DNA from 2 places in the Paenibacillus sp. ISL-20 genome. Region 2 is predicted to be linked to the other one. Evidence: riboswitches for the same ligand, from Rfam matches in the RefSeq annotation. Region 2 holds a riboswitch; the other holds the start of a gene.
What was found. A riboswitch is a leader RNA that binds a small molecule or an ion and turns the genes downstream of it on or off. The one in region 2 is predicted to bind S-adenosylmethionine.

Region 1: another riboswitch for S-adenosylmethionine. It lies ahead of J7E85_RS11915 (methionine ABC transporter ATP-binding protein); the one in region 2 lies ahead of metA (homoserine O-acetyltransferase MetA).

The regions. Positions count from the first base shown of each region.
Region 1 covers NZ_JAGGRD010000019.1:157,602-164,832, forward strand. Annotated here, with positions in the region: gene J7E85_RS11900 (SDR family oxidoreductase) at 1-213, opposite strand, end outside; gene J7E85_RS11905 (MetQ/NlpA family ABC transporter substrate-binding protein) at 415-1,257, opposite strand; gene J7E85_RS11910 (methionine ABC transporter permease) at 1,326-1,994, opposite strand; gene J7E85_RS11915 (methionine ABC transporter ATP-binding protein) at 1,994-3,010, opposite strand; SAM riboswitch class I at 3,118-3,262, opposite strand; gene J7E85_RS11920 (Cthe_2314 family HEPN domain-containing protein) at 3,384-4,103, opposite strand; gene J7E85_RS11925 (COX15/CtaA family protein) at 4,307-5,281, opposite strand; gene J7E85_RS11930 (thioredoxin family protein) at 5,526-5,870, opposite strand; gene J7E85_RS11935 (DUF2515 family protein) at 6,008-7,231, shown strand, end outside.
Region 2 covers NZ_JAGGRD010000024.1:232,852-240,082, forward strand. Annotated here, with positions in the region: gene J7E85_RS15605 (putative sporulation protein YtxC) at 1-517, opposite strand, end outside; gene mqnC (cyclic dehypoxanthinyl futalosine synthase) at 686-1,819, opposite strand; gene J7E85_RS15615 (aminotransferase class I/II-fold pyridoxal phosphate-dependent enzyme) at 1,985-3,208, opposite strand; gene J7E85_RS15620 (PLP-dependent transferase) at 3,205-4,389, opposite strand; gene metA (homoserine O-acetyltransferase MetA) at 4,414-5,331, opposite strand; SAM riboswitch class I at 5,464-5,593, opposite strand; gene corA (magnesium/cobalt transporter CorA) at 6,029-6,964, shown strand; gene J7E85_RS15635 (HRDC domain-containing protein) at 7,055-7,231, opposite strand, start outside.

The DNA of each region.
Region 1 (7,231 bases), on a different contig from region 2:
CAATGAATACAGCTCACGCTCGCTGGCGATATCGGCTTTAATTGCAATGGACTTCACGCCAAACCCCTCGATTTCACGGGAGAGCGCCTCCGCTTCATCCTTGCTGTTTACATAATTTATAGCCAAATGACATCCCTGCCGAGCTAACGACAGCGCCGTCATTTTCCCCAAACCTGTCGCACTGCCTGTAATCAGCGCTACTTTTCCCTTCAAGACTTTCCCTCCTCAGATGGATATCCTTCCTTCAGTATAAAAGATTTGATAAGGCCTAACAACTTGCAACCCGGCATAGATCGCCGCCACACAAAAAAAAGAAAGGGCTTATCCAAAAAGACCCACGTCTTTTGGATAATGCCCTCTCTTCACCGCTACGATGAACTAATCTACAGCATCATCGAGCCTTTGGTCCTCGAATTAGAATGCCGGAATTACAGCACCTTTGTACTCTTCTTCGATAAAGGTCTTCACGTCCTCGGAAGTCAGTGCCTTCGTCAATTTTTGAATGGCGTCGGAATTCTTGTTATCCGGACGAGCTACCAGCAGGTTGGCATAAGGGTTCTCCTTGTCTTCGATAAAGAGCGCATCCTTTGTTGGGTCCAGTCCCGCTTCAAGCGCGTAGTTCGTGTTGATGACAGCCAGATCCAGCTCATCCAACATACGCGGCAGCATGGCGGCTTCAACTTCCTTGAACTCCAGGTTCTTCGGATTTTCCACGATATCCTTAGCGGTAGCTTCAAGCTTGGTTTCATCTTGCAGCTTAATTACGCCATTCTTGGACAGCAGAGTCAATGCACGGCCCGCATTCGAAGGATCATTCGGGATTGCTACAACTGCTCCATCCTTCAGCTCATCCACAGATTTAATGGTTTTGGAGTAAGCACCCAGCGGCTCCACATGCACCGCGATCACGGATTCAAGATTCAATTTACGCTCTTTGATTTCGTTATCCAGGTAAGGCTTGTGCTGGAAGAAATTCGCGTCGATTTCTTTGGAGTCCACTTGCGTATTTGGCAGAACATAATCCGTGAATTCCACGATTTCCAGGTTCACGCCCTCTTTTTCAAGCGCTGGTTTAACATGCTCCAAAATTTTGGCGTGCGGTGAAGGCGAAGCGCCTACTTTCAAGGTTACGGTCTCTTGAGCGCCACCTCCTGTTGTTCCCCCTGGCTCAGCTGCTTTATCCGCAGGCTTGCTGCCGCACGCAGCCAGCACCGTAACCAATGTCAAGCTGATCAATGCCAATGTCCATTTTTTCATTCTAAAAACTCTCCCTCCGAAAATATATTATTTTTTATATTGTCTTCCTTGATGCCTCATCCATCCCGTTATTTTCTTGTAAAATGTCGGACCAGTCGATCTCCTGCCATTTGCAGCAGCTGTACCAGCACAATCATTAATACGACGGCCAGAATCATGATCTCGGTCTCATAACGGTAATACCCATACTTGATGGCCAAATCTCCCAAACCGCCGCCGCCAACTTGACCAGACATCGCGGTATACGATACCAGGGTTACAATCGTGATGGTCATCCCAGCCAGCAAGCCCGGACGAGCCTCCGGGAGGAGAACCCTCCATATGATCTGGCCTGTCGAGGAGCCCATGGCATGAGCCGCTTCAATAACCCCTTTGTCCACCTCATTCAAGGCTGTTTCCACGAGTCTGGCGAAGAATGGCGCCGCGCCTATCACGAGCGGTGGAATGGTTCCCAGCACGCCATACGAAACACCCACAAGCGATTTCGTAATCGGGATCATCGCCACGATCAGGATAATGAAAGGAATCGAACGCAGGATGTTCACAATGAACGACAGGATCGAGTAACCGAAGCGTACGAGGCCGGATGTGGATCTAGAAGCCATGTAAAGCAGCACGCCAATCGGCAGTCCGATAATGAAACTGAACAATGCCGATGCCCCCAGCATCCGAAGGCTATCCAAGGTTGCTGTCCATATTTCTTTCCAGTCGATTTGGGTAAAATCGAGTTCGAACATTAATGAATCACCTCCACGTCTAATCCTTGTTCAAGCAGCTTCCGGATCGTATCTTCAATGGCGCCCTCTTCCCCTTCGAAACGGACAATGAGCTGGCCGTACGGCGTTTCTTTGATTGTGGAGATCGTGCCCTGCAGAATCGCAAAATTCACGCCCGTCTCATGGACCGTATGGGACAGAATCGATTCGTACGTTTTCGATCCAAGGAACGTAATCTGCACCGCCCTTGAAGGTCCGTTCGCCTGGCCCTGAATGGCCAGACGGAAAGCTTCGCCGCTGTCCATCTCCTGACGGATAAATTCCTGGGTCACTTCATGTTTCGGCTTCAGGAACACTTCCGTTACCGGCCCTTGCTCCACAATGCCGCCCTGATGAATGACCGCGACCTTGTCGCATATACTCTGAATCACGTGCATCTCATGGGTAATGAGCACGATCGTTAGATGAAACTTTTTGTTAATGTCCAGCAGCAGGCGCAGGATCGAATCCGTGGTCTGCGGGTCAAGCGCCGAAGTCGCTTCGTCGCACAGCAGCACTTCCGGATCGCTTGCAAGCGCTCTGGCTATGCCGACCCGCTGCTTCTGACCACCTGATAGCTGAGACGGGTATTTATCCCGATGCGCCTCCAAGCCGACCAAAGCCAGCAGTTCGGATACTTTGCGTTCCATTTCCTCCTTCGGCGTCTTGGCCAGACGGAGCGGAAACGCAATGTTATCGTACACGCTAGCGGAAGACAGCAGGTTAAAGTGCTGAAAAATCATGCCGATTTTTCGGCGTTCCGCCTGAAGCTGCTTCTTGCCAAGCGACGTTAAGTTCTTACCGTTCACCCACACCTCGCCTGAGGTGGGACGCTCCAACAAATTGATACAACGGATCAATGTACTTTTACCTGCACCGGAGTGTCCGATCACTCCGAAAATTTCTCCTTTTTCAATCGACAAATCCAATTCGGACAACGCAGTTGTTAAGGTTCGGGCTTTCCCGTACTGCTTCGTCAATTGCTTGAGCTCAATCAATCCGATAATCCTCCTTTTTCCGCAGCTTCATATCTATTTACCCAAAAGAAAAGAGCCTCTTTTTGTAGAATCAAAAAGGGCCCTCTTTACGTAAAAGTCAACGCCTTTTCTCATCTGTCAAAGCCAAAGGATATCCTGTAGCTTTGAAGGAATTAGCACCATGTCACTCCATGCGTCATTGCGTTAAGCAATTACACTGGAGTCGGTTGCCGGGCTTCATCGGGCCTGTCCCTCCGCCTCTCTCGATAAGAAAACATCGATATGAAATTTTTCCGATTAATTTGATCTGATTTAATAACATTTAATGAATGCAATAGTTAGTATAGATTCTTTTCAGGTTTTTGTCAAAGGGAATTTCATGGCGATTTTGTGCCTATGCCCTGACTCCATTTTTCGCCCAAAGCTCGTTTGTATATTTATATGAAGCCGCCAGGCTCCGGCATACCATATCAACGCCCTGTTTGAGATCGTCCAGGTGCTGATCGATATCCTCCAGTTCGATCTTGTCCGACAGCCCTTGATGACGCTGCCATAAATCATCCTGCATCTCGGAATTCATGTAATGAATTTCGGCGTTGCGCCGTTTCCGGAGCGAGTTCAGCGGCGTTTTGTAACGATCCTTGATCGCTTCCAGCTCTTTAGCCAGCTCTCCGTGGGCCTTCAGGAATTTAAACTGCCGCAGGACCGTAAAATATGAGAAATGCTCCTTCACCTTAGAGGTATGAAGATCGTACAAATCGTTCAGCACCGTCCCCAACTTGTCAAGGATCGAGAATACGCGTATGAAGCCATTTTTGTAAAAATACACATACCGTTGATATTCCCCTTGCTCCTGAATCGACATGTCATCGATGTAACCCGATTGGATCGATTGACTGAAATGTCTGGCCGCATTCCAGCTCTGTTCCAGCTCATCCAGGGAAACGATCAACCCCCGGGTCCAAATCTCAAGCTTGCGAAAGTCATGCGTCGGATCCTGATTTTTCTCCATTTCCTTCTGCAGCAGCCGGGTTGTTTGGACCATCGATTCAATGGCTTCCTCAAGCAGACCGTTATTCTGCCGGGGCTGTTCCCCAAGTAACATACGAAGCATGGCGGTACCCCCTCGCGTCATCAGATTAACCTTGGTTCTTGGATCGCTATTTGCCAAAATTATGATTTCCACCGCGTTTCAACCATCTTCACGATATCCTCACGCGGGAATAACTCATCCCGGTTTCATTCGTGCATCAATGACCAGAGGATTGTTCTTATAGGATGCCCCGATCTTTTTGTTTAATGATTTTCGCTTCTTTTTTATACAATCTTTTCACGAGACATGCTATGATCTGGCTGCCTTTCAGCTCTAACCGGCTTGCTGAGCTGCCATACCCTGACACTTAAATAACAGAGTACGCCGAATAAGGCCGAGATCAGCAGTGTATGTCCCAGTGCGGAGAATACGTAAACCTCCTCGTTATGCATCGTTGCCATAATGAGGGCACCGCTAAACACTTGCAGCAAGCAGAGCACGGTTGCCGAGATGCCCAGCATCTGTATCTCCCGGTTGTCGCGGTTGCGCCAATATGCAAAATGCCCCATCACCGCAACCACGATCAGCAGCAGAAGCGCTGCCACCCGGTGCATAAAAGCGATGCCGACTCCACCGCCGAGCTCCGGGATCACTTCCCCGTTACACAGCGGCCAGCCCGAGCAGCCTTCCCGAGAATCAGTATGACTGACGAATGCACCAATATAAACAACGATGTAGCTATACAGGGCTGTGCCCCAGACTAAATTGCGGAAACCCTTGCTTACCCGAGGCAGACGTTCCAAGTCTGCGGGCCCCTTCGCCTGTTCTACCCGCCGCATACCCAGAGCCAGCATGACGGAGCTAGCAAAAGCAATCAGCGAGAAGCCAAAATGCAGCGCCATAATCGCAGCCGATTGAGGCTTAACCACCGCAAGCGCACCCATGATCGCCTGCACCACAACGAATACCGAGGTCCCGATAACATAAGCCATTAAATCCCGGCGATCCCGCTTGTACTTCCAGAACGCAATCAGCGAAGCCAGCGCGGCTAACCCCGCCATTCCGCTGACAGCCCGGTGCGAATACTCAATCATGGAGGATACCGTGTAAGCGGGAACAAATTTACCGTTACATAGCGGCCACTCCTGGCCGCAACCGAGTCCCGAGCCCGTCTTTGTCACAACCATGCCTCCGAACGTCGCGAAGAACATAATTAAGCATGTTATGTAACTCAGCCATTTTAATTGTTTATCATTCACTTATCTCACCTGCTGCTCATAATCATTCACTATTTAAACCTTTACAGGATCGCATCGTACACAGTCCACATTTCATTATACCTGATTCTACGGCTACGGTCACTTGAGCGATTGTGACAAAATGTTCAAAAATGAGAAAAACCTTCATGATGCAGGTACTTGACTTCATCGCCCTACTTCTATCCGATATGTAAAACAACACCGCCGCCAGTTATAGATCAAGGCAGCGGTGCTATAGTCACTCTTACTTATGAATCGTACTGTATACGTCCACGGCACGCTGCATGAAATCTTCAATCTCCTGGCGCGATTTGCGGAGTTTGTTAACGTAGCGAACCAGCTCGCGTCCATCGGAATATGCAACAAAGCTAGGGATACCCATAATATTTTGCTGCTGACTCACGTCACCGACAGCATCGACGTCAACCTCTACCAGAGTCAATTGGTTTGAGAACTTCGTCTCAACCTCCGGCATGAATGGATCGATAAACTTGCAATCGCCGCACCAGTCTGCTTTAAATACGGCAACAGTCAGTCGCGGAGACTGGATTGCAACCTGAAATTCTGCTTCTGAAGTGATTTTTTCCATTGATTATCTCCCCTTTACGTCGAGTTCCTTCACCCTTAGTGAATCAAAATGTTGAGTGGAAGTCAAATTTTAGAGCATACTGACATTATGATGCTCACAGGCTGGGATTAACCATCAGAAAGTCAGGTGACCCCCCAATGCACTCGAATGGAGTCAATGATAAAAAAAACCGGGGCAAGGATGTATGGTCATGGACGGCAACCATTCCGCAAGCCCTGACCGAATCATGGTCGGGGATGATCGCGTCGTGGCGATTCTCCTTAAAGCTCCGGACAAGCAGACATGAATTGCAATGGGATCCCACAGCCGTTAGAACAATTCGCAGGCAGCTCAAGGACATCCTCTCCTCCCATCCCTATCTGCAGCAGAGCGTTTCCCCGTTTCCGCTCCCTTCCATGCAAGGGTATAGCGATATTCGGATTCATGAGCCCGGTACAGATGTTCAGCTATCTCCAGAAGAGCAGGAGTTGATTCATCATATTCAAGAGGCCACAGCTGCAGCCAATCGGAGCAACGTGACCCGTACGCATGCCTATTGGGACTGCTATGTATCACATCCTGAGCTGCATTGGGCCTTTTTGGCCCACATGGTATCGCGTAATGCCGGGTGGAATATGAGTGATCTGAAGGGCGGATTGATGTCAGATCTTATGGATCCGACATTCAAGAACAACCTGTACCGTTTCTTGGAGCGCTGCAATGCACTGATCTTCCAGGACGCCTACCCCCAGCTGCTGCTCTATATACACAGTCAAAAAAAAGGTAAGCCCCTATTTCATTTGCTCCCCTACTTTCATGTTTCATCGTTCATGACACCGTTCTGGGAGCAGTTCTGGCAGGATCAGAGCAGTTCGCTGCTTACGGTAGCCCTCATCATTAATGAGCAGAATTATATTGAGGGGCGTGTGGCGAGGCACCCTTTTTACCAACAGCATATTCTACAGGATCCCTTCTTTCGGATGCACGAGCTGACCCGGTTGAATCAAATCGTGTTTCCGCTGGGTCAAGTCCATAGAACAGAGTCGGGCGCAAGCCCTGCCCAGGAGCCCCTATCCCCAGCCAGGCCGCTGGCCGGACTTACCCTACCCAAGTTTGACGACCTCTCCATTAGGATCAAGGCAGGCCGTTCGCTGTATGCTTTATTGTTTGGGTATGAGGAGATATACCGCGCCGTGCTGGCATTCGCACGATCCACCAAGCACCAGGGATCGCGCGCCGAATATTGGCCGGCCTTATTTACGCCGACGCTTGAGCAAGCTATGAATCATGGCCACGCGGGATTTGACCTCATCACATCAGAATGGCTGCCCGATGGCCAGCGCCTGTACAGCCCTTATCTTGAGGAGATCTGGGAGGATGAG
Region 2 (7,231 bases):
CTGCATACTCCGCCATCTCGCGGAGCTCCTGTTCGTAGGACTGAAGTCGGAAGGTCATAAATCCATCCAGGTTAAGCTCAGTTGCTTCATTCAGGCACTGATATATGCCTTCAGACAGCTTGCGCCTGCGGCTCTGCCAGAAATCGCCGGACGGGCCTTCCTCTTTTTGCAGGAGCATCAAAAACCACTGCAGAATCCGCCCTGCTTCTTCCTCATCATCAAACTCGAATTCCGAGAACATTAACCGTGCAGCAATCTCCTGCTCCTTCTCTTCCATAATATAAGCAGTGACTGCTTCGGCAGTGAGCCGGCGCAGCGTGTCGGCCGATGCGGTCCATGAGGACAGCGGAAGCTTGCCGGAGCACGTCCAAATCACGCGGTCATCCGAAGCGCTGAATGTGAATTTCAGCTGCTTGCATTGTTTATGTAGCTCTTTCTGCTTGTCTGACAATATACGGTGAAACGCCTTTTTCTCGTCTTCCGTCCGTGTACCGACAGAGATGCTGAACAGTTCCATGGAATCACTCCTTTCGAGTTCCCTTTTCAGTATATGGGGACCCGCTCGGGGATATACGGAACTCCTGCTTGGAAAAACAAGCAAGTCCGAAAGAATATCTAATAAATGGCGCGCAAAAAGCGGACCGAGTTGCTCGGCCCGCCTTGCGGATCTTCATGAAGTATAGAATTAGTTCTGCATGACGAAGTCGCGCTCAACGGTGCTGTTATCTTCGAACACGCGCAGAATATCATACCGGGTGTTGCGTTGAGCCGGAATGTTGCCGGTCTCACGGATCAATTGAATAATCGATTCAATATTGACCTTATACACGGCTCCTGCGGAAGAAACCACGTTCTCCTCCATCATCGTGCTGCCAAAGTCATTACAGCCATAGCTGAGTGACAGCTTGCCGATCTCAGGTCCCATCGTTACCCAGGACGACTGCAGATTCGGAACGTTATCAATTGCCAAGCGACCGATGGCTACCGTCTTCAAGTACGCCTCCGGCGTTTCACGCTCACGCTTAAGGTTCGTGTTGTCCGGCTGGAACGTAAATGGAATGAAGGCCAGGAAACCTTTGGAATCATAACCGTTCTGAATGCATTCATCCTGCGCATCACGTACGCGAAGCATATGTAGCGCACGCTCTTCCATCGTTTCGCCCAGGCCGATCACCATAGTAGCCGTCGTGTTCATACCGACTTTATGGGCCGTTTGCATGACATCCATCCACTGGCGCCATGTGCCTTTCAGACGGCTGACTTTTTTGCGGATACGATCATCCAAAATTTCTGCACCGCCGCCAGGCAATGAGTCCAGACCCGCGCTGTGAAGCTCGCGCATCACCTCTTCGAGCGTAAGCCCGGAGATCTCCACCATCTTCATAATTTCCGCCGGGGAGAAGGAATGCATCGTAATGTTAGGAAACCGCTTCTTAATGTTGCGAAGCAGATCCGTATAATAATTGAAAGGCAAATCCGGATTGACTCCGCCCTGCATCAGAATTTCAGTACCGTTCACATCCTCGGTTTCCTGAATCTTCTGGAAGATCGTCTCATCGGGCAGAACGTAGCCCTCGGAAGAGCCCGGTCTGCGATAAAAAGCACAGAAACGGCAGAACACATCACATATGTTCGTGTAATTGATATTCCGGCCGATAACAAATGTCGTGATAGGATCCGGATGCAGACGCTTTGTCATCACATCCGCCGCATGACCAATTTTCTCAATCTCATCACTTTCAAAAAGCGTCACGGTATCTTCAAGGTTTAAACGCTCACCGCGTAAAGCTTTATCCAATATACGGTTTACCGCACTCATTCTTGCAGCCTCCCTACTTAGAGCAAAATAACAAACACCAGTAAAACTTTTTCTATCTCATCCTACCACAATCCGGCATTAAAAACGACATCCCGTCCGTGACAGGATGCCGAATTCTATGATTTGGCAAATCTCCAAATGACGTTCCTAACTTCAAACAAATCTTTAGTAACTGGCAGCAAAAGCCCGATCCAGATCAGCAATCAGATCGTCCACATCCTCGAGTCCGACCGAGAAACGGAGCAAACCATCCGTAATTCCGCGTTCATGCCGAACCTTCTCGCCCATAGCTGCATGGGACATCATCGTCGGGTAAGACAAGATGCTCTCCACAGCTCCCAGGCTGACCGCTACCAGCGGCAGCTTCACATGGTTCAGCACCTGCTTGGCACGCTCGCCTGAGCCAACGTCAAAGGAGATGACTGCGCCATAACCGCTTGATTGCTTTTCATGGACCTCACGTCCCGGATGATTCAAGAGACCAGGGTAGTACACTTGCTCAATATCGCTTCTCCCTTGCAGCCAGGCCGCCAGCTTGGCTGCACTTTGCTCGGAGTGGGCCATACGTGTGCTGAGCGTCTTCATGCCGCGCATAAGGAGCCAGGAATCCTGGACCCCAAGCACCGTGCCCAAACCATTTTGCAGCTGCTTCAATTGGTCTCCAAGCTCCTGGGTTCTGGCTACCGCGAGACCTGCCAGCACATCGCTGTGTCCGCCAAGGAATTTGGTCGCGCTGTGAATGACGATATCCACACCGAATTCAATCGGACGCTGGTAAAACGGCGTCATGAACGTATTATCCAGCAGGGTAAGCAGTCCATGCTCCTTCGCCCAATCTGTCACGGCACCAATGTCGGTAATTTTCAGGGTCGGGTTCGAAGGGGTCTCCATATAGACAGCTTTCGTATTCGGTTTGAGGGCAGCCTCCACCTGATCCAGATCGGTCATGTCTACGAAGGTGCTCTCGATGCCCATGCGACTTAAAATGCTGGTTAGCAGGCGGTAGGTTCCTCCGTACACATCCTCCGTCACGATCATATGATCGCCCGCGGAGAGCAGCATGAACGAGCTGGAGATCGCCGCCATACCGGAAGCATAAGCGAAACCGCGTACGCCTCCCTCCAAGAGGGCGATATATTCTTCCAGCGCCTGCCTCGTCGGATTGCCGGAACGACTGTAATCGTGTTGCGGCGGGTTAAAGATGTCCTCATGATGAAATGTCGAGGCTTGATAGATCGGAACGCTGGAGGCACCGGTTGCCCGGTCGATTTCCCCGCCGAAATGCAATAGTTTCGTCTCGAAACGGAGTTCATCCTCTTCGTGTCCCCGTTTTGCTGATAACTGCTTGGTTTGCGTTTCCAAGCCTGATGGACCTTTATCGATGCTCATTCTCCCGTGCTCCCTTCCACTTCAGCTATGGCTGCGCTCAGTGCAGCATCCAAATCCGCGATCAAATCATTCGCATGCTCGATGCCGACCGAGAACCGGAGCAAGCGGTCATCCACACCGATCGCTTCCCGAATCTCAAGCGGGATGTCCGCATGGGTCTGGACGGCAGGGTAGGTCATCAGAGACTCGACGCCCCCCAGGCTTTCTGCGAACGCAATCAGTTTAATGTGCCGCAGCACGGGCTCCACATAGCGGGCGTCCTTCACCTTGAAAGAGAAGATGCCGGTGTTGCCGCTGGATTGACGATTCTGGATGTCATGTCCCGGATGATCCGGCAGGGCAGGATAATACACCTCGCCAATCGCTGGGTGAGTTGTCAAAAATGATGCCACTGCGGTTGCATTCGTTTCGTGCCGATCCATGCGCAGGGCAAGCGTCTTCATTCCTCTCATCAGCTGATAGGAATCGGTCGGGCTTAACACCGCGCCGATGGAATTATGAAGGAAAGCCATCTCCTCCGATAGTTCCTTGCCCTTCGTTACGATGATACCCGCCAGCACATCGTTATGTCCTCCCAAATACTTGGTGGCGCTATGTATGACGATATCCGCCCCAAGCTCGATAGGTCTTTGGAAATATGGAGTCAAAAGCGTATTATCCACGATGCTGATCAGTTGATGGCGCCTTGCCCACGTACAGACGGCTTCGATATCCGTAATCATCATAAGCGGATTGGTCGGCGTTTCGATAAATACAGCCTTCGTGTTGGGCCTTCTTGCCCCTTCCAGCGCATCCAGGTCATTCGTATCCACGTACGTGGCCGTTACGCCGAACTTAGACATGATCCGCTCCAGAAGCCTATACGTCCCTCCATACAGATCCAGCGATACAATCAGATGATCCCCTTGACCGAACAAAGCAAAAATCGTCTGAAGGGCAGCCATGCCCGAGCTGCAGGCAAAGCCGGCATCACCGGATTCCAGCTCGGCGCAGGCATCCTCCAGTACCGAACGGGTCGGATTTTTCGTACGGGTGTAATCAAACCCTGTGCTCTGGCCTAATTTGGGATGGCGGTATGCCGTAGCCTGATAAATCGGAAAATTCACGGCTCCGGTTACCGGTTCTTGCACCGACCCGATCTGTGCCAGCCGGCTCTCTATATTCAAAGGTTTCTTCTCCATCACAAACTCTCCTCCCGGATACTTCTATATTTGCGGACCAATATCGTATGGCGTTTCCTGATATACATAGTAATTGAGCCAATTAGTAAATAATAAGTTTGCATGCGCTCGCCATATGGACGGAGGCGTCCTTGTTGGATCATCATTCGGGTAATAGTTGCGCGGCAGCGCGATATCCATGCCTTTGGCAGCGTCCCGGTCATACTCCCATTTCAGAGAGTCCGCATCATACTCGGAATGTCCTGTGGCAAAAATCTGCTTGCCATCCCGGCTTGAAACCAAATAAATTCCTGCTTCCTCGGATTCGGACAGGATGACCAGATCGTCAATGCCTGTAATGTCTTCGCGCCGAACTTCCGTATGACGAGAGTGCGGAACAAAGAACATTTCGTCAAAGCCGCGGAGCAGCTTGATACACGCTTCATTGATCGTATGTGGAAATACGCCAAAGCATTTTTCCTCAAGGCTGTATTTCGGCACGCCGTAATGATAATAAAGCCCGGCTTGCGATGCCCAGCAAATATGGAGCGTGGAGGTCACATGCGTCTTGGTCCATTCAAAAATTTCAGTAAGCTCATCCCAGTAATTCACTTCTTCAAACTCCAACTGCTCGACTGGAGCTCCTGTAATGATCATGCCGTCAAAACGACGGTTCTTCACTTCTTCAAAGGTTTTGTAAAATGATTTCAGATGCTCAGCCGACGTATTCTTCGAAACGTGGGAACTCGGATGAAGAAGGACAACATCCACCTGGAGCGGGGAGTTACCGATCAATCGCAGCAATTGGGTCTCCGTCGTTTCCTTGGTTGGCATCAGGTTCAGAATAGCAATCCGCAATGGGCGGATATCCTGATGAAATGCGTGACTCTCATCCATGACAAAAATGTTTTCTCCAGCCAGAACTTCCTTTGCCGGCAAGGCATCCGGAATTTTAATCGGCATCGTGGCTCACTCCTTCGAAATATGAAATGATACATCCATAAAAGCTGTGAGAAAGAGCGTTAGACTGTATAAACGCAAGAAAACCTTTCTCCAAGTAGAGAAAGGTCATCATATACGTATCACAATGCGCCTCTCTCATCTGTCAGTCTATACAACGGCTTCTAAGAAGCGTCGTATCTCCTGCAAGAATTAGCACCGTGCGATGTTGCCGCCGGTTGCCGGGTTTCATAGGGCTAGTCCCTCCACCTGCTCTTGATAAGATTTCGCTTTATTCAGTTGTCTTAAATTGTTCGTAATTGATACTTACTTTAAATCATTCCTAATTTTTCGTCAAGAACCTTTTCATAAGTCCGTCACACTTCACCGAAGGTTTCCATACCCTGTACAAATGACACTTGATTGCACCGGATTTCAACTTGAAAGGTCCTACACCCGGCGTTATACTAGACAAGTGCTGTTTAAAACCGAGTATGAAAGAGGTGACATGGAAGATGGACGGTGACCCGAGCCAGAAACTAGATCAAGACGCACAACCGCATAGGATTAAGATCAGTCTACCGGCAGAGGGCGGCGTTATTTTTCATGCGCTTTTATCGTATTCTAACCTTCCTTGAAATGCCCCTACACCGGTGGGCTGATATCCTGTGCCTTTACTGCTTAACCAAGCAGCTCGTATTTGACAAAGGAGTGATATCAGATGAAAATCCGGTTGGTCGATTCGGGCGTATTTACCCCTGTTGATGACATCGAAATGACGCTGACCCCTCCGGCCAGCGGCTTCTACTGGCTGGATGCGGACGAGGATGATTTAGCCGAACTGCAACCTCTCTTCTCCCTGCATGATCTTGCGGTTGAGGATTGCCTCAGCGAAGAAGAGCAGCGTCCCAAAATTGAAATATACGAGAACCACTATTTTATCGTCGTGAACAGCATCCGGTTTGACGACGAAGAGATTTTCCTTCGCGCTTTGAACGTTTTCTTGGGCAGGCATTTTATTATTACGATGACCAAGCAAAAAATCCACGAGCTTCGCTCGGTTAAGCCGCTTCTCTGGGAGGACGAAGTCAGCACGCCTGACCGCTTCCTCTATCTCTTGATCGACCTTGTCACGGACAACTATTTTTCCGTCGGGGACCGCATCGAGGCGCGGATTGAAAAGCTGGAGGAAGACATCCTGATGCATACCAAAAAATCCCACTTAAGCGAGATTATCGGTCTGCGAAGCGAGATTCTATGGTTGAAAAAAGTGCTCGGACCGCAGAAGGAAGTTATTAATACGCTCAACAAAAAAGATCTCCGGCTGATTGATGACCAACTGCAGAAATATTTTAGCGACATCTATGAAAATGCCGTGAAGATTTCCGAAACCTTCGAGACTTACCGGGATCTCATGGGGAACCTTCGAGAGGCTTACCAATCCAGTATCGCCAATCGGGCCAATGAAATCATGCGTGTGTTTACCGCTATCACAACCATCTTCATTCCACTGACGCTGATTACGGGCATCTACGGCATGAACTTTGACAATATGCCTGAGCTTCACTGGAAATACTCTTATTATGTGGTTCTAGGCATCATGGTTTTTGCCGGTGCTCTCATGTTTTATCTGTTCCGTAAAAAAGACTGGATATGAAATGTGCTGCCTCATCTACAGAACCATAGACAGAATCAGGACGGATCTCCTTGCCACGAGGAAATCCGTCCTGATTTTCGTTTATGCGGATTAGCTTGCGTTTGCTTTGCCAGACTCTTCCCGCCGGAAGCGAATCCGTATCAGGCGCAGCCGCTCATACAGCTTCTCCATTCCGCCAATGTCTTCTACCTCTCCATTCCGGGCTTGTCCTTCTCCATATACCCGTTGTAATACGGGTTTAAGAAACGTATCGCCCAGCTCTTCAAA